2 regions of the Carboxydocella thermautotrophica DSM 16521 genome follow, and region 2 is predicted to be linked to the other one. Evidence: riboswitches for the same ligand, from Rfam matches in the RefSeq annotation. Region 2 holds a riboswitch; the other holds the start of a gene.

Region 1 (15,676 bases), on a different contig from region 2:
CATATGGAGTTATTGGCAGAAACTATTGTACTTTTAGGTGGTGAACCAAGAATTCGAGGTGCTTTCAGCACCTGGGGGCACTACTGGAATGGCTGTTATATAAAATACGGTACAAGTGTTTATGATCAATTACAAGCTGATATTGAAGCAGAAAAACAAGCTATAGCTAATTATCGTTATCGTATTATGCAAATTGACGATCCTTATATCCAAAAACTTTTAGAGCGGATAATTCAGGATGAAGAGTTGCACCTGGTACTTTTTCAAGAAGCTTTGAGAGAGCTTCCTTGCTTAAATAGGCAGTCCATAGTAAGATAAAAACAGATAAGTACACTTTGTTCGCTAAAGTTGGGCACCAATTAGGCACCAATAAACAAAAAAGCCTCCGGCCCAAATTCCGGAAGCCTTGATTTCTCTGGAGCCGATGAGGGGACTCGAACCCCTGACCTACGCATTACGAGTGCGCCGCTCTACCGGCTGAGCTACATCGGCTCGCACCAAAAATAATACCTAAATCGCCCTTTATTGTCAAGTATAAGCTATTGGTAAGAGGTGAAATAAATGGTCTCACCCCGACTTCAACAGATATTCAACAAAGCCCTGGAGGTATTTGCCGAAAAAGGATATGCCGGAGCAGTAATGGATGAAATCGCTGCTCGTGCCCAGGTTGCCAAAGGAACTCTGTATTATCATTTTGACAGTAAAGAAGATTTATTTGCAAAGCTGATCAGAAATGGCTTGCAACCTTTGCTTTCCGCCGGCCAGCAAGCCTTGAACCACCCCTCACCCCAGGATATATATAGCCTTATAAAAGTACAGGTGAATTTTTTTGCTCATAATAAATTATTTTGCCAGGTGCTTTTAACTGAGGTCTGGGGAGCTTCAGAGCTGCAATACCAGTTTCGCTCCCAATTGAGTGATTTCATTTCCCTCTGGGCTGAAAGCTTACGCAAAGGCCAGCAGGCTGGCTTTATTCTACCTGAACTCGATTGTGAAACTGCCGCTGCTGCCTGTTTTGGTGCGGTTAGCATTGCCTGTTTACACTGGATCCTGAAACCGAATACACCCTCATTTCCCATCAATCATCTGGAAAATATCTGCCATCAACTAATAATATCCGGTTTAACAAATAATAAAGCAGGTCAGTAACGCCTGCTTTTTGCTTTTATTTTTTTATTAATTTTTCCTGTCCGGTTTTAATCTCTTCCAGTATTTTCTTAACCAAGGGCGAACCGGCAGGCAATCCTTGCTCCCTGGTAATATCCTTACCACAGTAGGGACAAATCCAGGTAAAATGGGGAGATGAACTATAGGAATCACCATAACAGTTCGGACAGATCTTACAATACACAGAACCCACCTCAGCATCCTGTTATACAATAACAGATTATTCGCCATGATTGCGTGAATTCCTGCTCATCTTTCACCTTTTTTTTCAATTATTATTTTTCTTTTCCAGCAGCTCGCAAAAACAACGGACGATTTCAGGATCAAATTGCTGACCCGCACCTTTTTTAAGCTCAGCTACGGCTTCATCCTGGTCAAGGGCTTTACGATAAGCCCGGTCTGAAATCATGGCATCATAGGCATCTACCACTCCGATTATCCGTGCCCCTAAAGGAATATCTTTGCCTGCCAGCCCGTCGGGATAACCCTGGCCATCCCAGCGTTCATGGTGAGACCGAATCATAAGTGCTATCTCTTCAAATTGCTCCAGTCCAGCCAGAGCTTCCTGCCCTATAACCGGATGACGCCGCACTATATCCTTTTCTTCCGGACATAAACAATGGGGTTTATTCAGAATCATGCCGGCAATGCCTATTTTCCCAATATCATGTAAGGAGGCAGCCATTTCAATTTGTTCCACCAGTTCCTGAGGCAAATTCATATATCTGGCCAGTAAACCTGCCCAGCGTCTGACCCGCTGGGAATGACCTCCTGTATACTGGTCCTTTAACTCAATTAATCCAACTAGAATATCAATGGTTGCCAGCATTTCCTCAGTTCTTTGTTGCAGTAGCATTCTTTCCTGGGTTTTGTCAATAATTATTTCCAGTACCTGCTCTACTGCACCATTTTCAATCAAGGGCACTGCTACTTGTTCTACAATCCGCCTTTGTCCTCCACTGAACTCTTCTTTAACCTGACTCTCTACCGCCTTGCTAACAAAAGCACGGGCTACCGCACACCCGGGACAAATGCTATTACGCCCCAGAATCTCAAAACAATGCCGCTCCAGAACTCGTTCTGTCGGCATTCCCACAATATCTATTGCAGCCCGATTTATCCGTTTAAAAGTGTAATCTTTATCTATCAAAGCATAAGCAATGGGAGTACTTTGAAAAATCGTCTCCCAGAGACGGTTTTGTTCTTCAAGATGTTTTTTAATCGCAACCAGCTCTTTATGTTGATTCAACAACTCTTCCTGGCTCAATGTAAGTCGGGCCAGCAAAATGCCAATTAATGGTGGTACCATATCCACCAGTAAAAACCAGGCCCGTCCAAAATGGGTAGCCCAAAAGGCCTGCCAGCTTAAAGTAACCCCTGTACTGAGCATTTCTACCACGGTAGCGAAAAAGGGTATGAGCAGACCGATAATAAAACCATATATGCCATTGATGATATAGCGTTTCTTCCTCATTTAGTGCCCCTCACTTGTTACTAATGTTACAAGCCTTCTATTACAATATTCGGCACATACAATATTCGGCACAAAATCACAAAATCCTTCATTATTTTCGCTACAAGACTGAATTTTTTAGTCAATTTATTATTTAGAAAAACCGGACCAGTCGGCCCGGTTTTTCAGGATATTTATTGCTGTAAATATTGCTGAACCATCTGCCAGTAGGCAGAATCCTCAAAGCCCAGGCGCCAGATACCAGCACCGGCTAAACCATATTGTTTTACCAGCACCAGTCTTTTAGCATTGCTTTCTACGTTTTCAAACCAAACTTCATGTTTTTGTCCCTGTTCATCGGTATAGGTAAACCAGGATTCCAGTGCTGTAGCATCCCAGTTAACTTTAACACCATATTGGGCTGCTCTGGCTACAGCTTGCGGATAGGTTACACTGCGAGCACCGGTTCCAACCCAATCATACCCATAAGTGGCCAGGCCCAGCAGAATTTTGGAAGCCGGTATTTTGCTGACCGCATATTTTACTACTTGTTCTGTCCAGGGATAAGAGGCAATAGGTCCAGCCGGGCCCCCAATCCAGTGTTCATCATAGGTCATGATCTGAACCAGATCAGCCCGCTGCCCAATAGCCGCATAATCATATCCCCCTGACCAGGAACTGGTGGTATCATCCTTGGTTTTCGCCGGGATAGAAACTACAGTTAATAAGCCTTTTGCCCCTAGTTGCTGTTTCAACTCACCCAGAAAAGCGAGGTAGTGTGGGGCATCTGCCGGATATATTCCTTCTACATCCAGGTTAACCCCTAGATAACCGCGATTCTGTACCTCATTCACCAGCTGGCTGATCAAACGCTGTCTTTTAGCGGGATCAGTCAGCACTGCCCGGGCCAGGTTTTTGTCAAAACCCACACGATAATCAAAGTTGTGTAACAAAGCCAGTGGTTTGATCCCCCGGGCCCTGGCCTGCTGCAATGTATAAGCTTCCTGGTCAGCATTACCTTTCAGATTACCATTGTTATCAAAGGTATAGGTAAAGGTAGCTATTGCCCCCAGCCCCTGACTCTGGATCACACTCTGGGCCGAGCGGTTATCGCCTGGATAGTCAATAGCCGTATAGCCCAGAATCCAGGCGCCTTTTTCAGCACCACCCAGCAAATTGGTTAGAGCTTTAGCCTGAGTGCGGATTTTATTTAATTCCTCTTCAACTACTATGCCATCGACTTTTAATCCATTGGCTTTTTCCCAGGCCTGTACTGCCATTACCGTCAACAAACCATAATAACCGGTGGGTTGTACAGTCAGCAATCCCATGGTTTTCAGGGATTGCTGCAATTCCAGCACCAGGTTGGAACGCACCCCTAGCCCCAGTACGGCTGGGCGGGTTGCAGTTACCCCCCGGCTGACAGGATTCTGGCTGGCCATCAGTGCTGTCCAGGCCTGCTGATTAACTACCCCGGTTGCCGCTAACCCCCTGGACTTTTGCCATTTTACCACTGCTGTTCTGGTCAGAGTACCAAAGTAACCGGTAATTGGCCCCTGGTAGAAACCGAGCTGATTCAGTTTCTGTTGCAGCCTTTTCACCTGTTCCCCGCGACTGCCCAACGTCAAATAGATCCGTTGAGCTGTTGCGGTTGTACCGCGAGTTACACTGACATTAAACAGGCGATTCCAGCTAACTGGACCGATTATTCCATCAGCAGGCAGGCCATTAGCCTTTTGCCAGCGCAGGACAGCAGCCCTGGTTTGAGTACCATAGTACCCCGTAATAGGTCCGACAAAATAACCAAGCTGTTTTAATCTGGTTTGTACCTGTTTAACAGCTTCACTTTTACTGCCTACTTTCAGTACAATTACTGTTGCTGATTCTGCCCTTAAGACAGGCATAAAGTTACCTAAAACCAGGGAGAAACTCAATACTAATAAAATCAGTCTTTTAAGATTAGTCATTTTATCCCCTCTCTTTCTCCGCTTTACTCCCCCTATGCTTTTATGGTAACACTGGTCAAGGTGTAACTCAAGGAACAAATCTTACCAAAATTAAAACCGCCGTTTTTAGCCGGCGGTTTTGGTTCTACAATACAAATTCTACCACATCGCGATCTATTAACTTAATACAATGACTGAGTTTATCCGCCAGACTGCGATCTGCTGCTGCTGCCCCCCGGATTTGCCGGAGTAAATCGATGGTACGGCGGAAGATGGAAACAATATCTCCGTCCTGCAGATTACAATAACTGCGCAGATCGGCGAATTCCAGGCCTGCGCTCCACTGGTAAGCCAGGAGGGAAACTTCAGGATGGAATTCTACCGTTACCGTATTCAGGATTTGCTCCTCCGCCCTAATCAAAGGCAACATCAGTCGGTAAATCCGTTCCAGATCATAAACCGGACCCTTTTTGAACCAGTCGTGTTTGCGGCTTTCATAGGCAATGGCCGCCACCAGAGCCACAATCTGCTCCGGTTCAAATTCATGAAAGACTCCATCAAAATACAATTCTGTTACCAGCAACTCCTGAACATAAATCTGGGTAGCAAACTTGCCCCGGGGAGTCAAGGCATTATTTTCATCCACAAAGCCTAATTTTTGCAAAAGCTGGCGCTTCAAACGAAAATCCCGGATGAAATTGGTTTGCTTGCTTAACCTCCCCCACTCTTTATATAATTCCTTCTTTTCCTCATCCAGGCGACGATATCTTTCCTGCTGGGCCTGACAGTGGCCCTGTTGCTCCGCAGTACATAAGCGGGGAACAACCTCCGCCAGCAAGCTTTCGTTCTGGCTGATACGCAGGGACAGTTCCTTGCGTTTGCTTTCATAACGTTTACTCCGCCCCCAGCGGGTACGGAAGAGACGGTTAAGCTCCCGCTTGTCAGCCTTCAGCCTGGACCAGGCAGTATGATACTGCAAGGGACAGGTCAGATTGTAAATATCTTCACAGCGCTCTGCCAGGATTTGTGCCAGCTCCTGCTCCAGTTCTCGAATACGTTTTTGTAAAAAATCAGCTTTTCGGGAGGCCTGGAAATAGGCAAAATTATGTTGCAAAACTTCCTCTATTTCTTCCTCGGTTTGGTGATGACCTATCAAATTCACCACCGAATTATAACCCAGGTTAAAGCAGCTTTGCAGGTTTTCCAGTTTTCTTTCATCTGGTTTTACCATCTTGTCGGGATTAAGCCAGTTTAAATCCACAATGGAAAATACAAAACCTTCAGTATCTATTCCCCGCCGTCCAGCCCGGCCTGCCATCTGGAAATACTCCTGATTGGTCATAACCCGAAAATCTTTGCCATCAAATTTTTCATTGGAATCAAAGCAGACAGTTTTCACCGGCATATTGATACCCACAGCAAAAGTTTCCGTACAGTAAAGGACTTTGATGAGGCGGGCCGTAAGCAAATCCTCAACCACTTCCTTTACTATAGGCAACATGCCGGCATGGTGAAAACCAATGCCTTTTAATAACACCCGACGTACTCGCTCTAAAGCCAGCAGGTTAGCTGTAACCCCCTGTTCTGCTGATTTGTTAGCCAGGTATTGTTCCACTTTAATTCGTTCATCTCTGGTCAGGAAATTGAACTTGCGGGATAGCTCATAGGCATAGTCTTCGCATTTTTTACGGCTGAAAACAAAATACAAGGCAGGCAGATATTCATCCTTTAAGAAACTGACCAAATCCACATGGGTGGTCGCAGGCAATCCTTTTCCTGCCGGAACTCCGCTCTCCGCCATCTCCTCCAGTTTTTGACGCCGGATTTTGATGGCTTTTTTCAGGTTACCAGCCCCCATGGTTTTTTCAAAAACAAAATGCTTTAAGGGAACAGCCCGTTGATGATGTTTAACTACCTTTACTTCTTCACCTTTAATCGAGGCAATCCACTCGGCCAGTTCTTCCGCATTGGGAATGGTTGCCGATAAACCTAAAATCTTAATATGTTTGGGCAAGAAGATAATAGTTTCTTCCCAGACACTGCCCCGGTCCAGGTCACTAATGTAGTGAATTTCATCCAGAATCAGGTAGCGTACCATATCCACAACCGGGTCTCTGGTCAAAATCATATTGCGAAAAATTTCTGTTGTCATTACCAGAATAGGGGCATTGCTGTTAATAACCACATCCCCGGTTATGATTCCCACAGCATCCTTACCAAAATAGTGTTTGAAATCCTTATACTTCTGGTTGGAAAGAGCCTTGATAGGGGCGGTATAAACAACCTGTCGCCCTTCCCGGTAACATTTTTCAATAGTGTAATCCGCAATCAAGGTTTTTCCTACTCCTGTTGGAGCAGAAACCAGTACCGACAGGTTATTGTCCACATAATCCATGGCCTGGCGCTGAAAGTCATCCAGCAATAAGCCGCGATAATATTTCTTATCCAATGCTTCCACTCCTCACTACCGGGAAATTTTGCGCCAATGCTCTCTGATTTTATTCCAGACCTTGTTAGTAACCAGTTTATCGACATTATTCAGGATTTTTTCCACCTGGGCCAGAACCTCTCCTGAACCGCTCCAGTGTTCCACGACAATATCAGGGGCTGCCTGTAATAAACGATTAATTACCAGAGCAGCTAAAATCAAATCATCCCCAAAACCAATAGGCCCTACCAGGATTTCCGGCAAAAAATCCAGTGGCAAGAAATAATAGGCAATTGCTCCCGCTATCCCATATTTAGCTGTAGCCGGAACCCGGGGGTCCCTTAATAAGCGCACCAGTAGAAGGAAGAAATCCGGCGCCAATAAAAGCAGGTCTACCAGTTGCCGGCTGGTTTCTCCCCCTTTTTCCTCCGCCCAGTTAGCTATCTTTAGTCTGATCCGGTCATAAAAATTATCCGCTCTGCGCATCTCTCTCACCGTCCTTATCTTCCTGTTACTATCTGTTACTATATAATAGCAAAAAATATGGTAAAATGAAACTGAGGTGATTTTATGGGTTACGTGGGTGCAATCTTTCGACCTCCCAGTGAAGCAGATAGCCTGATCCTCCAGGTAACAGTAGGCTGTTCTCATAATCGCTGTACTTTTTGTACCATGTACAAGGATAAAAAATTCGCTCTTAAACCTGTAGCTGAAATTAAGGAAGACCTGCTGTCCGCTACTCAATGGCCCTATTTCCGTCGCGTTTTTCTTGCTGATGGCGATGCCCTGGCCGCTCCTACCGATTATCTCCTTAACATCCTGGAGTTAATTCAAACACTCCATCCCCAGGTGAACCGGGTCGGCATCTATGCCAGCCCTAAAAGTATTTTGACCAAATCTGTACAAGAATTGCATTTATTGAAAGAAAAAGGGCTGGGCATTGCTTACCTCGGACTGGAAAGCGGCTCTGACCTGATTTTGAAAAAAATCAATAAGGGTGTAGACAGCCAGGCCATGATTGATGCTGCCGAAAAGGTAAAAGCTGCTGGCCTGCTTCTCTCTGTCACAATCATCAACGGCCTGGGTGGCAAAGGCCTCTGGCAGGAACACGCACAGGCCACTGCCAGGGTCTTAACAGCTATGCAACCCCACTATCTCGGAGCTTTAACCTTGATGCTCGATCCCGCAGCTCCATTATATCAGGAAGTCCTACAGGGTACCTTCCAGCCCATTGATGAACGAACACTCCTGGCTGAACTGGAGCTTCTGCTGTCCCAGGTTGAACTGGAAAACTGTATCTTTCGTTCCAACCATGCTTCCAATCTGTTTGTATTAAAAGGCACTCTCAACCGGGACCGCGACCATTTGCTGGCTCAAATTCGGCAGGCCCCGGAACAAATACAGCGTTTCGGCTGGATTCCCCGCCTCTGATGTCGGAAAGAAGGGAAAAAGAGACATTTTTCTTAGCAGGAATATCCAGGCACGTCAGCGAATTACCTGGCTGGAGGTGTCAGTATGGCCAGGTACCGGCTGATTTTCCTGTTGGCCTTTTTCATAAACCTGCTTTACCCTGCATCCATATTTTCCGCTACTCCAGATTTTCCCGCTAGCAAACAGCTGGTACTAGCGGCTGTAAACTCATGGACCACTGCTCCTCGCCAGGCTCTCGAAATTACCAGCCAGTTTGCCGAATCTGACCTGAATCCAGAGCAATTGCTTCTGGCTTACCCCGCTTCGCCCTGGATTTTACGTCTGCGCTGGCTACAACACGACCGCAGTTTTTATTATTCTTCCCTCTATGAAGACGAAAACCACCGCGGTCTTTACCGCGGTGGTAACTGGTCGGGCTATCCCGCGCCCTATCTTTATCCGGGGCCTTTATCCCAATGGCCTCTGTTACCATGGCCCGGTTCGGAAGGTGAAATTCACTTCCTGGGCACCAAACAATATGCTGATCAGTGGGTTAAAGTCTATGACTTTCAGCCTCCGACGCCGTTTATTTCCCCTCACTGGCAAGGAAACGTCCAGGTAATTTCTTCCCGTTATCTGCTGTTTATTACTCAACAGCCCTTTCCTCGCCTGGTAGCCGGTGAATATTACTGGCGTTTACGCCTGAATAACCAGCCCCTGGTGGTGGCTATGAAAGCCCGCTTCAATTATTGACATTGCTTCATGGCACAAAACTCTCCGCACATAGAGCATTCTGCCCGGTGTCCCGGGTTTTTTCTTTTTCGCATTTCTCTAGCAGTAGCCTGATCCAGGGCCAGATTAAGCTGCTGTTCCCAGTCCAATTCTTTACGGGCCTTGCTCATCGCTTTATCCCAATTCCAGGCTTTTTCAATTCCTTTAGCCAAATCAGCGGCATGAGCCGCAATTCGGGTAGCAATTACCCCCTGCCGTACATCATCGGCATCTGGCAAGCCCAGGTGTTCTGCCGGAGTCACATAACAAAGGAAATCTGCCCCGGCAGCTGCAGCAATCGCTCCGCCGATAGCTGCCGTAATGTGGTCATGCCCGGCACCCACATCAGTAACCAGGGGGCCCAGTACATAGAAGGGTGCACCATGGCAAAGACGCTTCTGTAATTTAATATTGGTTTCAATTTGGTTTAAAGGAACATGACCCGGTCCTTCCACCATGACCTGAACTCCTTTGGCCCAGGCCCTTTTTACCAACCGTCCTAGTTCTAGCAGTTCAGCTATCTGCGGTCCATCGGTGGCATCAGCAACAGCACCCGGTCGCAGCCCGTCACCCAAACTCAGTGTAACATCATATTCCCTTACCAGTTCCAGTAACTCATCAAAATGAGCATAAAGAGGGTTTTCTTCGCCGGTTTCCTGCATCCAGCGAACGATAAAGGACCCACCTCGGCTGACTATACCACATACCCGCGGACTTTCCTGAATTTCCTCCAGCACCCGGCGATTGATGCCACAGTGAACAGTAATAAAATCCACTCCTTGCCGGCAGTGGTCCTCGATTACCTGAAACAGTTTATCTTTGCTGAGTTCCCCATAAAACCCGGCTTCGTAAATTGGCACTGTCCCTACTGGTACCGGACAGCGCTTTAAGATCTCCTGCCGGGCCCGGCGGAGATTGGGCCCCAGACTTAAATCCATAATGGCATCTGCTCCAGCAGCCAGAGCTACTTCCAGTTTCTCCAGCTCCTTTTCCACCTCCGGCCAGTCACCAGAGGTGCCGATATTGGCATTAACCTTGGTAGTCGCCCCATAGCCGATTAACTTGGGCTGGGCTAGATCCCTCTGTTTATTGGCCGGTAAGATCATAACCCCAGCGGCAATCCTTTCCCGCACAATTTCAGGAGCTATTCCCTCTGCTTCTGCCGCCAGTTTCATTTCCGCTGTTATTCTCCCAGCTCTGGCCAACTCCAATTGTGTCATCTCAATTTTCCTCCTTTGCCTTACTTGCTAATAAAAGTTTTTGCCCCAGAATATAGCTTTGATAACGCCATCTTTTTGCCTTAGCGGCCAGTTCCAGGTCGGAAAGCACTTTACTTCCTTCTTCAATCACCCGCAAAGACTCTGCCACACGGGAGGCATTGGCATTGATTAGTGCCTGCCAGGACGCCCTTTCCTGTTCTCGGAGTGTTGTCACTTCTGTTCCCGGATCCCCTTGGACATCCCTAAATCGCCAAATTTCCTCCGGCCGGGCCAGGCCTATTTCCTGTCGCAACTGCTTTAAAGCCTTCGCCAGTTCCTTCTCTTCCAGGATAAACCGAGCCATATCTTCCAGTACCCGCAATCCTTCCACACAGCGGTTGAAATTGGCATCTAGCATACGAAAAAATTTTTCGCGCATTATTATCCTTCCTCTCATAAATAAAAAACACCCGTCCCGAAGAGACAGGTGTAGAGTATACACTCGTTCCACCCACTTCCCTTCGCTGGTATTACCCAGATCAGGTACAAAGGGTTGAAGCCATAGCTTCTCTCAGCCTTTTGGGCACCCCTAGTGGTAACTACAAATATTCGATTAGCTGATATTGACTTTTTACCTGGTGGGCAATGTGTTCCCGCAGGGCTTGCCGTCGTGGCCCATTAAATCCAATAAACTGCACGCCTGTTAACCATCCCTCCTGCCAGGGCCGTGATCTTACAACCCGGCCTTTTAGCTTTAAAGTCCCCAGTTCAGGGATAGTTAATTCCAGAAGCAATATCATATTAACTGGTAAGCGCAGAGCTGAAAAAAAACTGAGACCTTCTTCTGCCAGGTCATAGGTCTGCCCCCGTCCCCGCTTACCACGTAAATGCTCAATGGGATATGTGCCAAACTGGGCCACTTCAAAATACAACGGCAGCTGAGTATGCCAGCGAAAATGCCTGCGCTCAGCCATAGCCCTCCCTCCCAAAAGAGGTACTTTTGTCTAATTATAACATACAATTTCTACTGTTGCCACAATTTCTTTTTTTCCGCTTCAATAAAGGAAAGCATTTTTTCTTTCTCTTCCCGAACCTTTTCCATCAACTGGTCCACAATTTCTTCCACTTTTTCCCCATTATATGCCCGCTGACAGAGCTGGATTGCCTCCTCTTCAGCACAGCCCACAGCCCCTGCCAGTTGCTGAATACGCAAACGGTCAAAAACCACTTCATTATCTTTGATTTGAGCAAAACCGATAATTAATTTTATCAAGTGAATAGCGGTTCCCCGTCGAATGTCCAGCGATGAGCCATTGGGTATATTGTCCACAAACATATTCACTGCCATCTGTCTCCACCTCACCCAGTTTCTTTGCGCCAATATTATATCAGGAAGAATCTTTCTTTGCAAACAAAAGAGAGGCTTTTGCCTCTCTTTTACACCCCAAACTGGTTGTCATCAATAATGCATACGCTGCCACTGGCCAGAGATGCCGGTACATCAATCAGCCTTTGATTGGTAGAACCCCGGAAAGGCAGCCATAATGCTCGCTGTTCCTTTAAATAGGGACCATCCACCAGCACATCTGTTAACTGCAGCAGCTCCCCGATAACTGGATTGCTTTCTGACATTCGCATCAATTGTTCCCAGGTATAGCCAGTAAAAACCCAGAGGTTTTTACCCTTCTCCCTGGCCCAGCGGGCGATAACCAAACAGGCTTCCGGCTGAAAGAAGGGCTCCCCACCTGAAAGAGTTATTCCTGTTGCCAGCTTGTCCCCTTCCAGTTCAGCAAAGACCTGTTCAAAGGTCCAAAGTTCCCCTCCTTCAGGGTCATGGGTATCAGGATTATGACAACCCGGACAGCGGTGGGGACAGCCCTGGGTCCAGATTACTGTTCTCAACCCTGGCCCGTCCACCACACTTTCAGTTGTAATTCCTGCCAGCCTGATCATCAGTTACACCCACATGTAATCCCCAGCGGGGAATGTTTCACCCTTTGGGCAATTTCCTGCAATTTAGCATCATTGCAATTAGATAATTTACAAAAATATCCTGTAACCCGCCGTACCCGTTCAATACTAGAAGGAGCAAAATGGGTTACTACTTTCACCTTTCCCTGAGGAGTCATATATACATCAATACCGGTTATCTCCAGGCCCCTGGCATTAGCTGCATAAAGAGCCTTCTGCCGATAATAGGCAATTTGCTCCGGAGTCAGTTCCGGCAATTTCTCCTGTACACATACAGCACTTTTCATCAATCAACACCCTCCTCTTCACTTTTTATCTAGTTAGTAGTACCCGTAGCGGGCCACTCCAGGTCATATTCTATTTCTTCTTCCATTACATTGACTGAACCACAGTTAGGACACTTATCGTGGTTAATAATCCCTAAGTAACCACAGACCTTACAAAAATCTATGGGAAAGTTAACTGCTCCATAGCCTACATCACAGGCTGCCATGTGCTTAATAATCGCTTCCAGGGCATCGATATTATGTTGCGGAGCAGCCGGTAACTCCAGATAAAGGATATGTCCGGCATTCAGGTACTTGTGATATTTCCCCTCAATCCTGGCTTTATCATACATCGAAATATTATACCACACCGGAATGTGCATACTATTTGTGTAGTACATGCGGTCTGTTACCCCGGGGATAATACCAAATTCCTTTTGGTCCAGTTTGGTAAATCGTCCTGCCAATCCTTCGGCAGGTGTTCCCAGTAAGCTAAAGTTCAACTTGTATTCCCGGGTATACTGGTCACATTTTTCCCGCATAAATTTGACTATTTCCACACCCAGGGCATCGGCCTCTTCTGACTCACCATGGTGTTTACCCAGCAGAGCTACCAGTGTTTCCGCCAAGCCGATAAACCCAATGGAAAGGGTGGCATGCTTAATAGCTTCATAAATTTCGTCATTGGGCCCTAGTTTATCACTATCGAGATAGAGATTCTGTCCCATCAGAAAAGGCATATCCTTGACTTTCAGCCGCCGCTGAATATCAAAACGGAACAACAACTGTTCCTTGACCAAATCCATCATTTCCTCTAGCAGTTCAAAAAACTTTTTGATATCACCCTGGGCCCTCAAGGCCAGTCGCGGTAAGTTAATGGTAGTAAAGGAAGCATTACCACGTCCTTCCGTTATCTCAGGCCCATTCACATTACCAATTACCCGGGTACGGCAACCCATATAGGCTACCTCCCCTTCTTTGCGCCGGGAATATGGCGCGTTAAAACTGCTATCCTGGAATGCATAAGTCGGGAACATTCTCCTGGAGGTCACCCGCAGGGCCAAACGGAATAAGTCATAGTTGGGATCTCCAGGGTCCATGTTTACTCCCTTTTTCAGCTTAAATATTAAATTGGGGAAAATCGGGTTCTCCCCACGTCCCAACCCGGCCTCATAGGCCAGTAGCAGGTTTTTGGTAACCATTCGTCCTTCTGGAGAAGTATCTGTTCCAAAGTTCAAACTGGAGAACGGCACCTGCGCTCCCGCTCGGGAATGCATGGTATTCAAATTAAAAATCAGTGCTTCCATAGCCTGATAGCACTCTTTATCTACCAGTTTTTCCAACTGCTCATCACTGATCTCAACCCCGACTTCCGCAAATATTTTGCGCTGTCTTTCCCGTTCCCTTTGTATAAACGGAGCCAGATCATAATCAAAATAGGCTACCGACTGTCCACCATGCATGTCGTTTTGAGATGACTGGATAATTACTGCTGTTAAATTAGCTGCCGATTTTATGCCCTTAGGACTGCGTATAAACCCATGTCCATTATTAAACCCATTTAGCAACAAACGCCCTAAAGGTATCTGAACACAGGTCAAGGTTTTGGCAAAAAAGTCCAGGTCATGAATGTGAATATCACCATTGATATGGGCCTGGGCATGCTTCTCCGGCATTAAACGGGTTAAATAGTATTTCTTACTGCCCGTAGAGGCTATTTGCAGCATTTTCGCCATCGGGCTATTCTGAACATTAGCATTTTCCTTGCTAGTCTCCACCAGGATTTCGGCTACTGCATCCATTAAATCGGATTGCGATTCCCTGATTCTAGTGCGTTTATTCCGATAAAGTATGTACGCTTTGGCAGTCTGGGCATGTCCATTTTCAATTAAAACCTTTTCCACTGCATCTTGAACATACTCCACAGAAACAGTACCTTCCGGCCCTTCGGGATGGCTCTCCAGGTATTTTACTACTTCAATCGATAGCCTGTCAGCCAATTGCTCATTGTCCCCACCAACTGCCCGAGCAGCTGCCATAATGGCATTTTTAATCTTCTCCCGATTAAAGGGAACCACCCGGCCATCCCGTTTTTTGATATAATGGATCATCCGCTCTCGCCCTCCAAAAAACGTTTAATTTCTTCCATAAACTCATTTACATCACGGAAACGGCGGTAAACTGAAGCAAAGCGGACATATGCTACCTCATCCACTGTTCTCAGCTTTTCCATCACAAGCTCTCCTAAATAAGAGCTAGGTACTTCTTTGTCAAATTGGGTCCGCACCTGACTCTCTACCTCAGTAACTATTTTCTGTAACACTTCCATTGACACTGGTCGTTTTTCCACGGCCTTTACCAGACCGTGCATTAATTTTTCCGGTGAAAAAACTTCCCGGCGCCCATCGTTTTTAATAACCAGTAAAGGTCGCTCTTCTATCCTCTCATAAGTGGTGAATCGTTTACCGCAGTTCTCACATTCCCGTCGCCGCCTAATACTATTGCCTTCATCAGCGGTACGGGATTCCACTACTTTGGTAGCAGTTTCATGACAAAACGGGCATTTCATATGCTTCCCCGTCCTTGCGAAATTGTCAGAATATAGCTCTAGATATAGAGCATATTTCTTGGCTAAACCTATTTTATACTCTATATATGGGGTAAGTCAATAAATGCTTTGGAAAAATATTTTTAACTAGTGTAAGAAAACTAGCTTGTCCTTTATTTTTCTCCTGATTATACTTAAGGAATAATTTTCTTTGGAAAAAAACAACAGACCTTCTTATTTATGAGAAGGCCTGTTGTTGTGTCCGGCAGCGACCTACTCTCCCAGGACCCTGCGGTCCAAGTACCATCGGCGCTGGTGGGCTTAACTGCCGTGTTCGGTATGGGTACGGGTGTTGCCCCACCGCCATTGCCACCGGACTGGCTCCCCGAGCAGGACTCGAACCTGCAACCTACCGGTTAACAGCCGGGCGCTCTACCATTGAGCTATCGGGGAACATTATTCAATTCAAGGGATTGCTCCCTCAAAACCGCACAGAGTTCTTTTGAGGTTAAGACCT
Region 2 (15,676 bases):
ACCGATACTGACAGTAACCCGGACCTGGCGGTCACAGAACTGAAACTCCTCGGCTGCAATCTGGTTACGCATCCTTTCGGCAATGCGCACTGCTACTTCCGCCGGCACATCGTAAAGAATAACGACAAATTCTTCCCCACCATAACGCACTGCCGCATCCCGGCCGCGAATCCCCTGTTGTAAAATCTGTCCCACCCGTTCTAAGACCCGGTCGCCGAAGTTATGACCATATGTATCATTAATTTGTTTAAAATGATCAATATCCACCATCAAAACGGCAACCTGTTTCCCCATTAGACCGGCCTTTTTCAGGGTCTCAGGAAATTTTTCCTCCAGGTAGCGGCGGTTCCACAGGCCCGTCAGGCTATCCACATAAGCCTGGCGAGCCAGCACCTCCAGCTGTTCCCGCAGCTGTTCACAGCGCTGGATGATCTCATTTCTGGCACCGATCAGATGGGAAATGTCCTTGATGATTTCCAGCACATACTCGCCTCCGGCCAGGGGCATAGCAACGACCAGGAAGATTTTATCTTCATAGATTTCCACCTTTTCCTCCTGCCCACAGGAATGTTTGGACCGCTGGCCGACGCAATTCTGGCAGGGGTGAGGGCGTTGCCAGAATTCATGACAGCTGATTTCCTGCTTTTTCAGTTCCCCATCAGCAGTCAATATATACTGGTCATGGCTGGCACAACAAACTATGCGCACTGCATCATACATACCGGCTAAAATTTCATTGATTGAGCTTTTTATCACATTCAGCAATACTTCCTGCACAAATTTTCCCCCTAAAATTATTCTTAGTCAATATCTTAAGGGGGAAAATCCACTGGCGTCAAGAGCAATTTATTCTTCATCTCCGGGAGTTTGACCCCAGATCACCCCATCTTCCCGGTCATAGGGAATATGGTCTACATCTTCGGTATAGCCAGCATTTTCGTCAAAATCCAGACCGCCGGTATAGGAGCCTGCCCCGGCAGCATCACTGTGTTCATTCCAGCGATAGAGAGCCTGCATGGCATCTTCCCCGTCAAACATCTGCTCATCTTCGGCATCGCCCAGTTCCCGGAAATTGGTATCATGGCTCTGCATGGCCAGGGGCGGTACCACTACATCCTCTTCAATGGGGCGGGGATGGCGTTTGGTGCCCAGCTGTTCCTGATGGCGCTGGCAGCGTAAACAGGCAGTAGCCCAGGGCATGGCTTCCAGCCGCTCGCGCGGAATGGTTGCTCCACAGAATTCGCAGATGCCGTAGTTGCCTGCTGCAATTGCCTGTAAGGCTCTTTCTCCTTTGGACAGCAGGACTTCGAAATTGTCCTGGATTCCCAGTTCCTTTTCCCGTTCATACAGCTCACTGGCCACATCAGCAGGATGATTATCGTAGAGGGAGAGTTCGGAAGTAGTTTCCTGGAAGGAACGTCCCAGGCCATCCTCCCGTAAATCCCGCAGGCTTTCCTGCCATTCTGCCATCGCTTGCTTGATTCTTTCTGCTTGCTGTTGCATAAACTGCTGGTCCATCATACTGCCTCCTCAGTCCAGGATGACCACACAATCATTGAGGGAGCGCCGGGCCGGTTTGGCAGATTCCTCCGCAGCATATCCCAGAGGAATAATGGCCACCGGAAGCTCATCCTCCCCTGCCCCGATTATACGCCTGACTTCCTTCTCCAGAAAGGCCCCTACCCAGCAACTGCCCAGGCCGACGGCATGGGCAGCCAGCAACAGGTTCATGATGGCGGCTGCTGTGTCCTGAATGACATAAAGGTCCCGTCCCCGGGGCCCATAATGGGCAGCGACCAGTTCCGGCAGTGCTGAGACCACTATCACTACCGGGGCAGAAGCGATAAACTCCTGTTGCCAGGCTGCCTCTCCCAGGGCCTTTTTGCTCTCCTCCTTTTTGACCACGTAAAATTTCCAGGGCTGCAGATTGCCGGCACTGGGGGCCTGCAGAGCTGCCTCCAGAATGCGGGTAATGGTGGCATCAGCCACTGCTTCCCCGCTGAAACGGCGTACACTCCGCCGTTCTGCTATAGCAGCAAAGACATCCTTGGTCATACCGCTTCCTCCTATGGGCGAATTTGTAACTGGGTCTGGACAATTTTCACCAGTTCAGCAATAAAGGAGCCGATCAGGGGCAGGTTTAAGATGGCCAGGCGCCGCAGGATATAAATCAGCAGCGCTCCTAGCAGGGCAAAGCCAATGGCCATACCAAACCCCCGGGCAATACCGGCCAGGAAATTGAGATAAAGCAAGCGGGTTGGCTTGCGCAGTAGTTCTACATACTCGGCCAGTTTCATCTTTTCCATCGCCAGGCCCAGTTCCTCGATTTTTCTCTCCAACCGGGCCCAGGTTTCACGCTCCGTCATGCCCATCCCCCGTTTCTGCCCTCAGTTTACCCCCGTGTACCGGGAAAAATTCATGGAAGCAGTTCCTGCAAAGCCTCCTGGTAAGTCGCTAAATCCCGTGATTTGAATAAGACAAACCGCACTTCCTTAAGGGTAGTGGCTTTTTCCAGAAAAGTGATTACCGTGCCCAGCGCGACTCGTGCCGCCTCCGCCACAGGATAGCCATAGGCCCCGGTGCTGATGGAAGGAAAAGCGATAGTGCTGACCCCCCTTTCTTCGGCCAAACGCAAACTGCTCTGATACGCCTTTGCCAGCAATTGGGCTTCGCCGGCCTTTCCTCCCTGCCAGATGGGTCCAACGGTGTGGATCACATACCTGGCTGGCAGCTTGCCCCCGGTGGTAATCACCGCCTCCCCGGTGGGCAGAGGTCCCCTTTGGGTACGAATGGCCTGGCATTCAGCCATAATTTGTGGCCCTCCGGCCCGATGAATAGCACCATCTACTCCGCCACCCCCGGCCAGGGCGTTATTGGCGGCATTGACGATAGCATCCACATGCTGCTGGGTTATATCCCCCTGAATTAGCCGTAACCTAATTCCGTTGATTATTCTTTCCACAAAACATCACCCCCGGTTACCATTTTATCCTGGCCTTAAAATTAATGACAATATATCAAAAAATCCTCCCTGCCAGAGGGAGGATTTGCAATTAATTTTTCAAGCTATTGATCGGTGCAGGAATCCGGCCACCGCGGGCCACAAAGGCAGCGCTGCTCTCCCGGTGTACCGGCATGATGGGAGCCCTGCCCAGGAGACCGCCAAACTCCACCACTTCCCCTACCTGTTTACCTGGCACAGGTATAACCCGTACAGCAGTAGTCTTCTGGTTAATCATGCCGATAGCCGCTTCATCAGCAATAATGGCACTGATGGTTTCCGCCGGTGTATCTCCTGGAATAGCTATCATGTCCAGTCCGACAGAACAGACACAGGTCATGGCCTCCAGTTTGTCAATGGTCAGGGTCCCGGCTTCTGCCGCCCTGATCATGCCGGCATCCTCACTGACCGGGATGAATGCTCCGCTCAGTCCACCAACATAGGAAGAAGCCATGGCACCGCCTTTTTTGACGGCATCATTGAGCAATGCCAGGGCCGCCGTGGTCCCATGGGTACCTGTCCTTTCCAGCCCCATGGCTTCCAGGATATCAGCCACACTGTCCCCGATGGCCGGTGTAGGGGCCAGAGACAGATCCACAATGCCAAAAGGCACTCCCAGCCGGCGGGATGCTTCCCGGCCGATCAACTCACCCATGCGGGTAATTTTGAAAGCAGTTTTCTTGATGGTCTCGGCCAGGGTGCCGAAATCAGCATCAGGCATTTTGCTGACCACATTGCGGACCACCCCTGGACCACTGACTCCCATATTGATAACCGTTTCCGGTTCCCCTATCCCGTGGAAGGCGCCGGCCATAAAAGGATTGTCCTCAGTAGCATTGCAAAAAACCACCAGCTTGGCACAGCCAAGACCATCCCGGTCAGCAGTTAGCTGAGCGGTTTCTTTGATGATTTGCCCCATCCAGGCAACAGCATCCATGTTGATCCCTGCCCGGGTGGTCCCGACATTGACGGAAGAGCAAACCAGTTCCGTCTGGGCCAGTGCCCGGGGAATGGACTTGATCAAGTTAATATCCCCTTTGGTAAAACCTTTATGAACCAGGGCGGAAAAGCCACCGATAAAATTGACCCCAACCTCTCTGGCTGCTTCATCCAGCGCCAGGGCCAGTTCCGTATAATCATCGGCCCGGCAGGCTTCTCCCACCAGAGCGATGGGCGTAACGGAAATACGTTTGTTAACAATGGGAATACCATATTCCCTTTCCAGCTCTTCCCCCACCGCCACCAGCCGGGCCGCCCTGGTCGTGATTTTGTCATAAATACGCCGCCGTACTTCCTTTATGTCTTCATGAGCACAATCCCGCAAACTGATGCCCATAGTAATGGTCCGAATATCCAGGTTTTCTTCCTGCACCATCCGGATGGTCTCCAGAATTTCTCTGTTGGTTAGCATGTTCGCCGTCCCCCTTCTTAAATCCGGTGCATATAGCGGAAAATATCTTCCTGCTGAATGCGAACCTGCACTCCCAGTTCCTGGCCTTTGGCATCCAGGGCCGCCGCCAGGGCAGAAAAATCTATAGTGGCCTCTTCCAGGTCTACCAGCATCATCATGGTAAAGAATTCCTGCATAATGGTTTGCCGAATGTCCAGAATATTGACATTATAGCCAGCCAGAACTCCCGTTACCCCGGCAATGATACCTACCCGGTCCTGTCCTAATACCGTTACAATAGCGCGATTGGATTTTTTCATTTTTACCACCCCTGTTTCTGCACAGACTTTAGCTTATAGTTACTATGTTATAACAAGTACATACCTGCTGACAAGTCTTTTTTAGATGTATGCAAGATACTTGCGCGGTTAAACCTAACAATGGAGGAGGTGTATCCCTTGGTGAGAGAAGAAATTTTGCCAGCTGAAATAGCCGCCCCTGTTTTCATCTCTCCTTATCTGGAGCCCTATCCCGAGCCCTGGCCGGTACCGGTCGGTATCTCTGCCCGCCATATCCATTTAACCCAGCGCGACCTGGAGGAACTGTTTGGCCCCGGCTATCAGCTCACTCCGGCCAAACCCCTCAGTCAACCGGGCCAGTATGCCGCCCAGGAAACCCTCACTCTGGTCGGCCCTAAGGGTGTCCTGGAGGAAGTGCGGATTTTAGGTCCCTGCCGCCCTTATAACCAGGTGGAACTCTCCGGCACCGATGCTTATCAGCTGGGACTGGATCCACCCATTCGGGATTCCGGGGATCTGGATGGTACTCCCGGCATCGTTCTGGTGGGACCCCGGGGTTCTGTCGACCTGCCTTTTGGGGTTATCAAGGCCGCACCCCACCTGCATCTGGACCCGGCTACCGCCCGGCAGCATGGCCTGGAAGACGGGGATCGCCTGCAGATATTAGCAGAAGGGGAAAAAGAAGTGGTATTCAATAACGTCCTGGTCAGGGTTTCCAGGGATTATCTGCCCGACTTTCATCTCGATACCGATGAGGCCAATGCTGCCGGGATTAGACAGGGACAACAGGTTCTAGTGATCGCAAAAAGACTATTGCCTGCTTAATGGATTCTGGTATATAATGAAAAAAAGCAATAGTGATACTACCTGGGGGTGCTCGTTGAGCCGGGCTGAGAAGGACGGGCGATGAACCGTTCTAACCCTTTGAACCTGAGACGGATAATACCGGCGGAGGGAAGGTAGGTGAAAAGATCAGCGCTTTTTGCTTACACTGCACCTGACCGACCCGGTCAGGTGCTTATTTCTTAGGGGAGGAGGATGTGCATGAAAAAACTGGATTTATCCCTGTATGTAATCAGCGGCCAGCATCTGGCTCAGGGCAGGGAATTGCTGGCAGTGATGGAAGCTGCCCTGGTCGGTGGAGCCACCGTGATACAGCTGCGGGAAAAGAATCTGTCCGGCCGCGAGCTGGTAGCTGCTGGTCTGGCCCTCAAGGAACTGGCCCACCGCTATGGAGCCACCTTTATCGTCAACGACAGGGTGGATATTGCTTTGGCCGTTGATGCCGATGGTGTGCATTTAGGCCAGGATGACCTGCCGGTTACCATGGCCCGGCAAATCATGGGACCAGATAAGATCATCGGCCTTTCCACCCATTCCTGGGAACAGGCCCTGGCTGCCAGTAAACTGCCGGTAGACTATATCGGGGTTGGACCCGTTTTCCCCACCAGTTCCAAACCCGATGCGGAAAAACCTGTAGGCCTGAGCCTGGTACAGCGTGTAGCCCGGGAATTATCTGTCCCCTTTGTTGCCATCGGGGGTATTAATGCCGGTAATATCCAGCAAGTACTGGCTGCCGGTGCCCGCAATGTAGCTGTCATATCCGCTGTGGTAGCCGCCCCTGATGTAACAGCTGCCGCCCGGGAGCTGAAAAATTTCGTGGCCGGAGGTAGAAAGGCATGAATAGCTCACGTTTTGAACGCCAGCTGGTGATGCCGGAAATCGGCCCGGAAGGGCAGGCCAAATTAAAACAGGGTCGGGTGCTGGTTATCGGTTGCGGGGGCCTGGGCTCGGCCGTTACCTATTACCTGGCTGCTGCCGGTGTCGGCACCCTGGGGCTGGCCGATAATGATCGGGTTGAAGACTCCAACCTCAATCGTCAGATTTTACATGGCAGTCACCGCCTGGGTTGGCCCAAGACCACCTCGGCCGCCCGCACTCTGCAGGACTTTTATCCCGATTTACAGGTTAACCTGCACCAGGAGCGCATTACCGCTGATAATCTGTTGACCCTGGTCCGGGAGTACCAATATGATTTTGTTATTGATGCCAGTGATAACTTCGATACCAAATTCCTGATCAATGACCTCTGTGTTCAGGCGGGAATCCCCTTTTCCCACGCCGGTGTCCTGGCCTGGGAAGGGCAAACTCTGACCTGGGTGCCAGGCGGCCAGACTCCTTGTCTGCGTTGCTTCTTCCAGGCGGCTCCCCCGCCGGAAATTACTCCCACCAGCAAAACGGTGGGAATTCTGGGTGCCGTCGCCGGTACCCTGGGAACCATCCAGGCCCAGGAAGCGATAAAGTTTTTGCTGGGTGCCGGCCAGCTCTTGACCGGACGTTTGTTCATTTTTGATGGCCTCGACATGACGGCCCGCACCCTGCCCTTTGCCGTTAAGCCTGAATGCATCTGTCAAAGGAGGTAGGTTTTATGGTGGAAATTCTCCTGAACGGCCAACCGACTTCGATTGAAGCGGGCACTACTATCGCCGCCTTACTGGCCAGCAAAAACCTCAATCCCCAGCTGGTGGTTGTGGAAGTAAATCGGGAAATTATCGACCGCAACCGCTTCGCAGAAGTGGCATTAAATCCGGGCGATCAGGTGGAAATCGTGAAATTTTTAGGAGGAGGTTAAGACTATGGCTGATCAGTTGCAAATCGGTCGCTATACTCTCAATAGCCGGCTCTTTATCGGCAGTGGCAAATTGCCCCATACCCTCATGCCGGAAGTAATTGCCGCTGCCGGGGCTCAGGTTGTTACCGTAGCTCTGCGGCGGGTGGACTTTACCCACCCGGAAGATAATATCCTGGATTATCTTCCCAAAGACATTATCCTTATGCCCAATACTTCCGGAGCCCGTAATGCCGAGGAAGCGGTGCGCCTGGCCCGTCTGGCCCGTGCAGCTGGTTGCGGTGACTGGATTAAAATTGAAGTAATCCCCGACCAGAAATATTTGTTGCCTGATAATTACGAAACTTTAAAAGCGACGGAAATTCTGGCCAAAGAAGGCTTTACCGTTCTGCCCTATATGTCTCCTGACCTGATGATGGCCAAAGCCATGGAAGCAGCCGGAGCTGCCGCTGTCATGCCCCTGGGTGCCCCTATTGGTACTAACCGGGGCCTGAAAACCAGAGAGCTGATTGGCATTATGATCGAGGAGTGCCAGGTTCCAGTGATTGTGGATGCCGGGATCGGCCGTCCCTCCCATGCTGCTGAAGCCCTGGAAATGGGCGCCGCTGCCGTCCTGCTCAATACTGCCATAGCCACTGCCCGGGACCCGGTGGCAATGGCTGCTGCCTTCCGGCAGGCGGTAGAAGCGGGACGAACAGCTTATCTGGCCGGACTGGGTCCGGAATCCAGCCTGGCCCGGGCCAGCTCCCCCCTGACCGGTTTCCTGGATTGAGGTGAATAAAAATGAGTTTTTTCGATTATGCTCAAACCTATACCGCCGCCAATCTGGAAGAACGGCTGACAACTGCCCGTCCGGAACAAATCAGGGCCTTGCTGGGCAAAAACTCCCTCCATCCCCTGGAGTTTTTGCTCCTGCTCTCCCCCGCTGCCGGCGGACTACTGGAAGAAATGGCCCAGCGGGCCCATGCCCTGACCATGAAACATTTTGGTCGTAATATCCTTTTATATACACCCCTCTATCTCAGCAATTACTGTGTTAACAAATGCACTTATTGCCATTTTCATGCCGGTCAATCCCTGCCCCGACGTACTCTGACCAGGGAAGAGGTCTGGCAAGAGGGGCAAACTCTGGCTGCCGCCGGATTTCGCCATCTCCTGCTGCTAACCGGCGAATCGCGCCGTCATGCCAGTCTGGAGTATCTGGCTGAATGTATTAACATACTAAAACCCTATTTCTCCTCTCTGGGACTGGAAGTTTACCCTCTGACCGAGGCGGAATACCGGCAGATGGTAACAGCCGGGGCAGACAGTTTGACCATCTATCAGGAAGTATATGATCCTGAGCTTTATGCCCGCTATCATCTGGCCGGGCCCAAAAAGGATTACCATTTCCGGCTGGACGCACCGGAACGAGCTTGCCGGGCGGGCATGCGCCGGGTCAACCTGGGTGCTCTGCTGGGCCTGGGACCATGGCGGATGGAAGCCTTTCTGGCTGGACTGCATGCCTATTACTTGCAAAAAAAATACCCGGAAGTGGAAATCGCTCTTTCAGTTCCCAGGTTAAGACCACTGCCAGGCAGTCAGCCCCCCTATCCGGTCAGTGACCGGGAATTAGTCCAAATAATCCTGGCTTTTCGTCTTTTTCTGCCCCAGGCTGGCCTAACCCTCTCCACCCGAGAGCGAGCAGAATTGCGGGATCACCTGGTGCCTCTAGGTATCACTTCTATGTCCGCCGGTTCCAAAACCACTGTTGGGGGTTATGCCGTTGAAGCCGATGCCAGCGCTGGACAGTTCAGTGTTGCTGATGAAAGACCTGTAGAAGAAATAAAAAGGATGTTGTTAAGTAAAGGCTATCAGCCGGTCTTCAAGGACTGGCCCCGTTTTTGTTAAAAATATACTTGCCAAATAGGAATAGTGGGGTTATAATTGTTAGCAACAACTAATGCAAGTACACACTTTCACATATCGGAAAGGAGTCTGGCAATGACTATGCAAACAAAACCCCGTATTCTGATTTTGGGCGCAGGCTATGCAGGCATGATTTGCGCCAAAAAGCTCTCCAAAAAACTGCCCCCCGAACAGGCGGAAATAATCCTGGTCAATAAACACTCTTACCATCAGTTTCTGGCGCAAATCCATGAACCCGCCGCCGGACGCAATGATTTTGAAGATGTGCGGGTAGAAATCGCAGAAGTGCTGGATTTAAACCGGGTCCGGTTTCACAAGGGGATTGTCTCCAGCATAGATCGGGAACGCCAGCAAGTACACCTGAGTGATGGCACTGTCCTCAGCTATGATTATCTGATTATCGCTCTGGGCAGTGAGCCAGAGTATTTCGGCATTCCCGGCCTGGCTGACCATGCCCTGACCTTGCACAGTTTAAATGGGGCCCGCTTGATCCATACTCACATTGCCAACGCCCTGGCCCGCTACAAAGCTGAGCCAGAACAAAAACACCTGCTGACCTTCGTCATCGGTGGCGCCGGGTTTACCGGGGTAGAACTGGCTACTGAGCTGGCCGACTGGTTGCCGGAACTGGCCCGTCGCTATGATATCCCGGTCGAAAAAACCAAAATCATTAATATCGAAGCTGCTCCCTGTGTTTTGCCGGGCAATGATGCCTTCCTCTGTGAACAGGCAGCTCAAATTATGGCCGCCAAAGGCATCGAACTTATAACCCAGGACCCCATTCATCACGTGGAATCCGAGCTGGTTTGTCTTAAATCAGGCCGGCAAATCCACACCGGTACCATCATCTGGACCGGCGGCGTCCGGGGCAATCGTGTCGTCGAAGCGAGCGGCTTCCCTGTTCAGCGAGGCCGTACCCCTGTGGATGCATTTAACCGGGCCCAGGGCTGGGAAAACATTTTCGTCATCGGTGACTGTTCTTTGCCATTCGGTCCGGAAGGAAAACCTCTCCCCCCTACTGCTCAGGTCGCTTTACAGCAAGCTGAGCATGTAGGGGAAAACCTGGTTAACTTGCTGACAGGGCAACCCCTTACTCCCTTCCGATTTATTCATCGGGGAGTGGTAGCGTCCCTGGGACGCCGTTATGCTGTGGGTAAGGTCAAAAAATACCGGGCCACTGGCCTGATCGGTCATATTCTGAAAGAAGCAGTAGCTATCCGCTACCTCTATAAACTGGGAGGACTGCCCCTGGTCATCAAAAAAGGCTTGCTCGCCTAACGGAGCAAGCCTTTTTTATTTCTGAAAGGATAGCTGCAAAACCACAATTTCCGGCTGATTGCCTATGCGGAAAGGTGGCCCCCAGGTACCATAGCCAGAAGACACTACCACCTGCAACGAACCTTTGCGATAATAGCCCCAGTCCACTTCATAGATACGACTGGTTAAATAATTATTAGGCCAGAGCTGACCGCGATGGGTATGTCCGGAGACCTGCAGGTCTATACCTGCCATTAAACTTTCCTCCAGTTGCCGGGGTTGATGGTCCATCAGCAGCATGGGTTTATGGCGGTCCAGGTTCTTGATTATTTCCGCTAAGGGTTTTCTTTTTTTACCGGTAAATCGTTCCTTTACCTGATCTTCCCGGCCAATCAGGTAGAGACTGTTTGCTACGAATACAGCCTCATCCCTTAATACGGTAATGCCTGCTTCCCTTAAGGCTGCCACTGCTCTTTCCGCTTCACCTCCGATATATTCATGATTACCGGTGACAGCATAAACCCCATAGCGGGAATGAAGCTGGCGAAAGGCGTCCGCCATCTTTTGTTCGATAAAAGGAGCGGTATCTTCATCAATAATATCTCCTACTAGTAACACCAGGTCCGGCTTGATGGTATTGATTTGCCGGACAGCCTGTTCCAGACGCTGTTTGTGATTGATCCGTCCCAGGTGCAGGTCGCTGAGCATAACGACCTTCAAGCTGTCCAGTTGCCCACCTGGCTTATTGATATTGACCGCATAGGTACGCACCACTGGCTGGCGGGCATTGTAAAAACCGTAGACTAACAGCCCGACAATAAACAGAAAAAGCCCCAGGCCTAGAATAGGTGTCAGCGAATTCGGCCATAAACCCATCCGTCCCAGTACAAATTTAATCAGATCAAAAATAATTAAGCTCAGGAGTAAATAATAAAATGCTCCCATCCACCAGGATCCCAGCATAGTAAATCCCCAGCTGTCCAGCCATGGTAAAAACCTTTTGCCCAGTCTTCCAATTAGATAGGCAAGCGCCAGTAACCAGAAAACAACCCAGTAAAACTTTCTGTCCAGCCAGGGGAACCAGTAACTGAACAGCAGCCAGCCCCGCCGGCCAACGTAATAATTAAGCAAAACATAGATGCTTAAAAAAATGGCAAGAAAGATATAGAAACCATTATGGCGCACCAACTGCCACTCCTTGTAACAACATTTTCGCATCTAGCCCCTATATTGTGCCATAAATTTTAAAGAGATACAAGAGGAGGAAGGGATATGAATGGTATCTATATCTCCCTCTCTGTCCGCAAACTTTATCTCCTGCAAAATGGCAAGCCCCTGGCCATCTACCCTATTGCCATCGGCAAACCCCAGACTCCGACCCCGCAGGGTAATTTTCGTATACTGGAGAAAATAATCAATCCCGGGGGCATCCTGGGCAGCCGCTGGCTAACCTTTCATTTCGTCCCCCGGGGTAAATACGGTATTCATGGTACTAACAATCCCGCTTCAATCGGCCTGGCCGTTTCCAATGGCTGTGTGCGCCTCCACAATCAGCATATCGAAGAGCTTTTTTCCCGGGTTAGCATCTGGACCCCGGTCTGGATTCGTTCTGAGCCCTGGTCGGAACTGGCAAAGTAAGCGGCGATTTTTTCCTGAGTCAGGGAATTTTTTAAAAAAGCCATGAAGCTAGCTGCTGCTGCAAATTCCCTTTCCGGATAATTTGCCCAGAGCTGGTATTCCCCCTGAAAGCCTATAACCTTAAGCTCTTGCAGCAGCATATTAGCCTGGTAATAAGCCAGAGTCACCCTTTTCGGCACCAGGGCTACGCCCTGTCCTGTTCTGGCAGCTGTTAAAACAGCATCCAGACTGTCCAGAGTGATGACCTGACTGCAATTAATGTTATGTTTACCCGCAACCATAGCAAAAGGATAACTTGCTTTTAGCGTAAAAATCCGTTGGCGGGCAAGTTCATAAAAATTAATGGTTTTTAGACTGGCAAGGGGATGTTTTTTAGCTGTCAGCAGAACTAGTTTATCTCGATAAACTGCTTCGCCTGTGTACTCCGGGATCTTCAGTCTTTCAGCACTGATAACCAGAATATCTTTACTGGCGGTTAGAAAATCCAGGGATCCCTCCACCTGTTCAACAGGGACCCGTGGATAAATCTTCTTAAAATTTTCCAGTAACCAGGTCAGAAAAGGGCCTTTAATCATGCTGGCAATCCTTAGCCTCTGTTTTGCCTGCTGGCAGCTGAGTTTACACAAATCCAGCTGGGCCTTCTCCCAGAGCTGAAGCAACTCCCGTCCATAAAGTTCCAGCAAAATACCGGCTTCTGTTAATTCCAGATTTTTTTTGCCCCTGATCAGCAGTCTGGTATTCAGCCTTTCCTCTAGCACCTTAATCTGTTTGGTAACTGCTGGCTGGGAAACTCCCAATCTCTCAGCTGCTTCCGTTAAATTCCTGCATTCAGCCACTACTACCAGCGTTTTTAAATAATCCAAATTCATCGAATTTCACCTCAATCGTCGATTGGGGCCTAGCAGTTTAATCTCTTCTACCATTTCCCGGGTAGTAGAAGCGAATTTTTGCCCTTCCGCTCCTGATATCCAGCGGGCTCTCAACCGACCCGGTTCATAGCCTACATATTCCAGTAATCGCTTGAAAATCAAAAATCTTCTGCGCGTGAAATAGTTACCAGTAGCATAATGACAGTCACCCGGATGACAGCCAGCCACCAGTACCCCATCGGCCCCATGCTGAAAAGCTTTAAGAATAAATTGCGGATTTACCCTGCCGGAACAGGGCACCCGGATGACCCTGACATTAGGCGGTTGTTGCAAGCGGCTAATCCCTGCCAGGTCTGCCCCGGCATAACTACACCAGTTACAGCAAAATCCAATGATTTTAGGCTGCCATTCCTTTACTGACATGCCCAGACCACCTCCGCCAGCAATTGCTCATTGGTGTAACCACTGAGATTCAACGCCCCGGAACGACAGGCAACGGTACAGGCACCACAGCCCTGACAGAGCCCTTTATTTACCATAGTCACCCATCGCCCCTGGCTTTCCTTGAACTCTAAAGCATGATAGGGACATATGCTTTGACAATGCATACATCCTGAACAAAGCTGCTCATTTACTTCTGCAACCATCGGATTGGTTACCAGATGTTGCTGGGCAAAGAGGGCTGTTACTTTGCTGGCCGCTGCACTGGCATGCGCCACTGTGTCCGGGATATCTTTGGGCCCCTGACAGCAACCGGCTAAAAATATGCCAGCAGTATTGGTTTCAACTGGCCTCAATTTGGGGTGAGCTTCCATGTAAAAGCCATTGCTGTCCGCAGCGAAGCTGCAAATCTGGGCCAGCTGTTCCGCACCGGCAGCCGGTACCATTCCGGTAGCCAGAACCACCAGATCAGCCGCGATTTCTACCTTCTGCCCGCTGAGGGTATCTTCACCCCAGACGATCAATCTGTTATCTCGTTCATAAATTTTGGCGACTCTGCCACGCAGGTAATTAACCCCATATTCCTCTACTGCCCTCAGGTAAAATTCCTCATACATCTTACCGGCAGTTCGCACATCCATATAAAAGACATAGACCTCCGCTGACGGGATTTTTTCCTTGATTTGCATTGCATGTTTGGCAGTATACATGCAACAGGCTCTGGAACAATAACTCTTGCCTTTCCGGTAGTCCCGGGAACCGACACATTTGACCAGAACCACACTCCGGGGAACTTTACCGTCAGAAGGCCGCAGGATTTTGCCGCCGGTAGGTCCGGATGCATTTAACAGGCGTTCCAGTTGTAAACCGCTGATGACATCCCGGTATCTACCCCCGCCATATTCCTCATATCTGGTCCAGTCAAAAAGCTCATAACCGGTAGCTACCACAATCGCTCCTACCTGTTCCTGGATCAATTCCTCCTGTTGAGTGTAATCAATAGCTCCATTGGGACAAATTTTAGCACAGAGACCACATTTATTTTCCTGAATTTTACGGCAATTTCTAGCATCGATAACCGGTTTATTGGGTACAGCCTGGGGAAAAGGTCTATAAATGGCTGGTCGCATGCTCAGGCCCTGTTCAAATTCACTGGCTACCTTGCTCGGGCACTTACTTTCACAAATGCCGCACCCGGAACATCTGGCCAGATCTATATACCGTGGTTTCTGGTGAACGGTAACAGTAAAATTGCCCAGATAGCCCTCAACCTTAGCTACTTCCGCCAGAGTATAAATTTTTATCTTTGGATGCTGGGCTGCCTCCACCATTTTTGGTGTACATATACAGGCTGAACAGTCCAGGGTAGGAAAAGTTTTATCCAGAGCTGCCATTTTACCACCAATGGTTGGCTCTTTTTCTACCAGTACCACTTCATAGCCATGTTCAGCAATATCCAGAGCAGCTTGCAACCCGGCTATTCCGCCCCCTATCACCAGTGCTCTTTTATTTATAGGCAAAAAATCTTCAAACAACGGTTTGGCCCGACTAACTTTGGCAATGGCTTTTTTGACCAGGGCAATAGCCTTTTCTGTGGCCAGCTGGGGTAGATGAGAATGAATCCAGGAACAATGTTCGCGCAAATTAGCCATTTCCAGCATATATGGATTCAAACCAGCTCGCTTCAGGGTTTTACGGAAGGTAAGCTCGTGCATGCGTGGAGAGCAGGAAGCAACTACCACCCGTTCCAAACCATGCTCCTGGATAGCCGAAATGATCATCTGTTGCCCTGGTTCAGAGCAAGTATACTTGTGATCTGTTGCCAGCACTACTCCTGGCAATGAACGTACAGCTTCCACCACTTGCGGTACATTCACAACACCACCGATATTGGACCCACACCAGCAGACAAACACTCCAGTTTTCCCCATTATTCCATCCCCTTATCAACAATACTCTGTTAAATTATACAATAACTTATTATTATCTGGCTAATAACTTTTTGTTATAATCAAGTTAAAAAAAATACCGGTAACAGTACCGGTATGGAGGGGAGAGTTGGAATCGAACCAACCCCCGGACGGGTTACGTCCAGGCCGAGCGGATTTGCAGTCCGTGGAGGGACCCAGCCCCCTTCTCCCCGCTCATATTATACCCAATTATTACTTATGATAAAAATAAAAATTAGTTATCGTAAATTGTTCCAGCTTTCCTGGCTGTATTTTTCCGCTACCAGCATTGCTG

Evidence for each region. A riboswitch is a leader RNA that binds a small molecule or an ion and turns the genes downstream of it on or off. The one in region 2 is predicted to bind thiamine pyrophosphate.
Region 1: linked by a shared signal. The riboswitch ahead of B5D20_RS07560 (hypothetical protein) and the one ahead of thiE (thiamine phosphate synthase) in region 2 are both predicted to bind thiamine pyrophosphate.

The regions. Positions count from the first base shown of each region.
Region 1 covers NZ_FUXM01000017.1:129-15,804, reverse strand. The annotation lists gene B5D20_RS07615 (ferritin-like domain-containing protein) at 1-318, shown strand, start outside; tRNA gene B5D20_RS07610 (tRNA-Thr) at 417-492, opposite strand; gene B5D20_RS07605 (TetR/AcrR family transcriptional regulator) at 562-1,149, shown strand; gene B5D20_RS07600 (hypothetical protein) at 1,166-1,351, opposite strand; gene B5D20_RS07595 (HD-GYP domain-containing protein) at 1,436-2,641, opposite strand; gene B5D20_RS07590 (peptidoglycan-binding protein) at 2,815-4,587, opposite strand; gene B5D20_RS07585 (DEAD/DEAH box helicase) at 4,712-7,015, opposite strand; gene B5D20_RS07580 (YkvA family protein) at 7,031-7,480, opposite strand; gene B5D20_RS07575 (radical SAM protein) at 7,565-8,425, shown strand; gene B5D20_RS07570 (hypothetical protein) at 8,510-9,157, shown strand; gene thiC (phosphomethylpyrimidine synthase ThiC) at 9,151-10,395, opposite strand; gene B5D20_RS07560 (hypothetical protein) at 10,397-10,813, opposite strand; TPP riboswitch at 10,874-10,975, opposite strand; gene B5D20_RS07555 (PilZ domain-containing protein) at 10,974-11,348, opposite strand; gene B5D20_RS07550 (hypothetical protein) at 11,399-11,722, opposite strand; gene nrdG (anaerobic ribonucleoside-triphosphate reductase activating protein) at 11,812-12,327, opposite strand; gene B5D20_RS07540 (hypothetical protein) at 12,327-12,632, opposite strand; gene nrdD (anaerobic ribonucleoside-triphosphate reductase) at 12,662-14,722, opposite strand; gene nrdR (transcriptional regulator NrdR) at 14,719-15,180, opposite strand; rRNA gene rrf (5S ribosomal RNA) at 15,420-15,536, opposite strand; tRNA gene B5D20_RS07520 (tRNA-Asn) at 15,538-15,612, opposite strand; partial or broken rRNA gene B5D20_RS07515 (23S ribosomal RNA) at 15,664-15,676, opposite strand, start outside.
Region 2 covers NZ_FUXM01000007.1:77,084-92,759, reverse strand. The annotation lists gene B5D20_RS04680 (GGDEF domain-containing protein) at 1-777, opposite strand, end outside; gene B5D20_RS04675 (TraR/DksA C4-type zinc finger protein) at 847-1,518, opposite strand; gene B5D20_RS04670 (nitroreductase family protein) at 1,531-2,055, opposite strand; gene B5D20_RS04665 (DUF5665 domain-containing protein) at 2,067-2,372, opposite strand; gene B5D20_RS04660 (O-acetyl-ADP-ribose deacetylase) at 2,417-2,962, opposite strand; gene B5D20_RS04655 (PFL family protein) at 3,054-4,412, opposite strand; gene B5D20_RS04650 (ACT domain-containing protein) at 4,430-4,711, opposite strand; gene pduL (phosphate propanoyltransferase) at 4,853-5,515, shown strand; TPP riboswitch at 5,550-5,664, shown strand; gene thiE (thiamine phosphate synthase) at 5,735-6,373, shown strand; gene B5D20_RS04635 (HesA/MoeB/ThiF family protein) at 6,370-7,113, shown strand; gene thiS (sulfur carrier protein ThiS) at 7,119-7,322, shown strand; gene B5D20_RS04625 (thiazole synthase) at 7,327-8,091, shown strand; gene thiH (2-iminoacetate synthase ThiH) at 8,103-9,209, shown strand; gene B5D20_RS04615 (NAD(P)/FAD-dependent oxidoreductase) at 9,303-10,505, shown strand; gene B5D20_RS04610 (metallophosphoesterase) at 10,521-11,669, opposite strand; gene B5D20_RS04605 (L,D-transpeptidase) at 11,757-12,122, shown strand; gene B5D20_RS04600 (LysR family transcriptional regulator) at 12,035-12,991, opposite strand; gene B5D20_RS04595 (hydrogenase iron-sulfur subunit) at 12,998-13,414, opposite strand; gene B5D20_RS04590 (CoB--CoM heterodisulfide reductase iron-sulfur subunit A family protein) at 13,405-15,363, opposite strand; tRNA gene B5D20_RS13825 (tRNA-Cys) at 15,479-15,574, opposite strand; gene B5D20_RS04585 (lipoate--protein ligase family protein) at 15,621-15,676, opposite strand, start outside.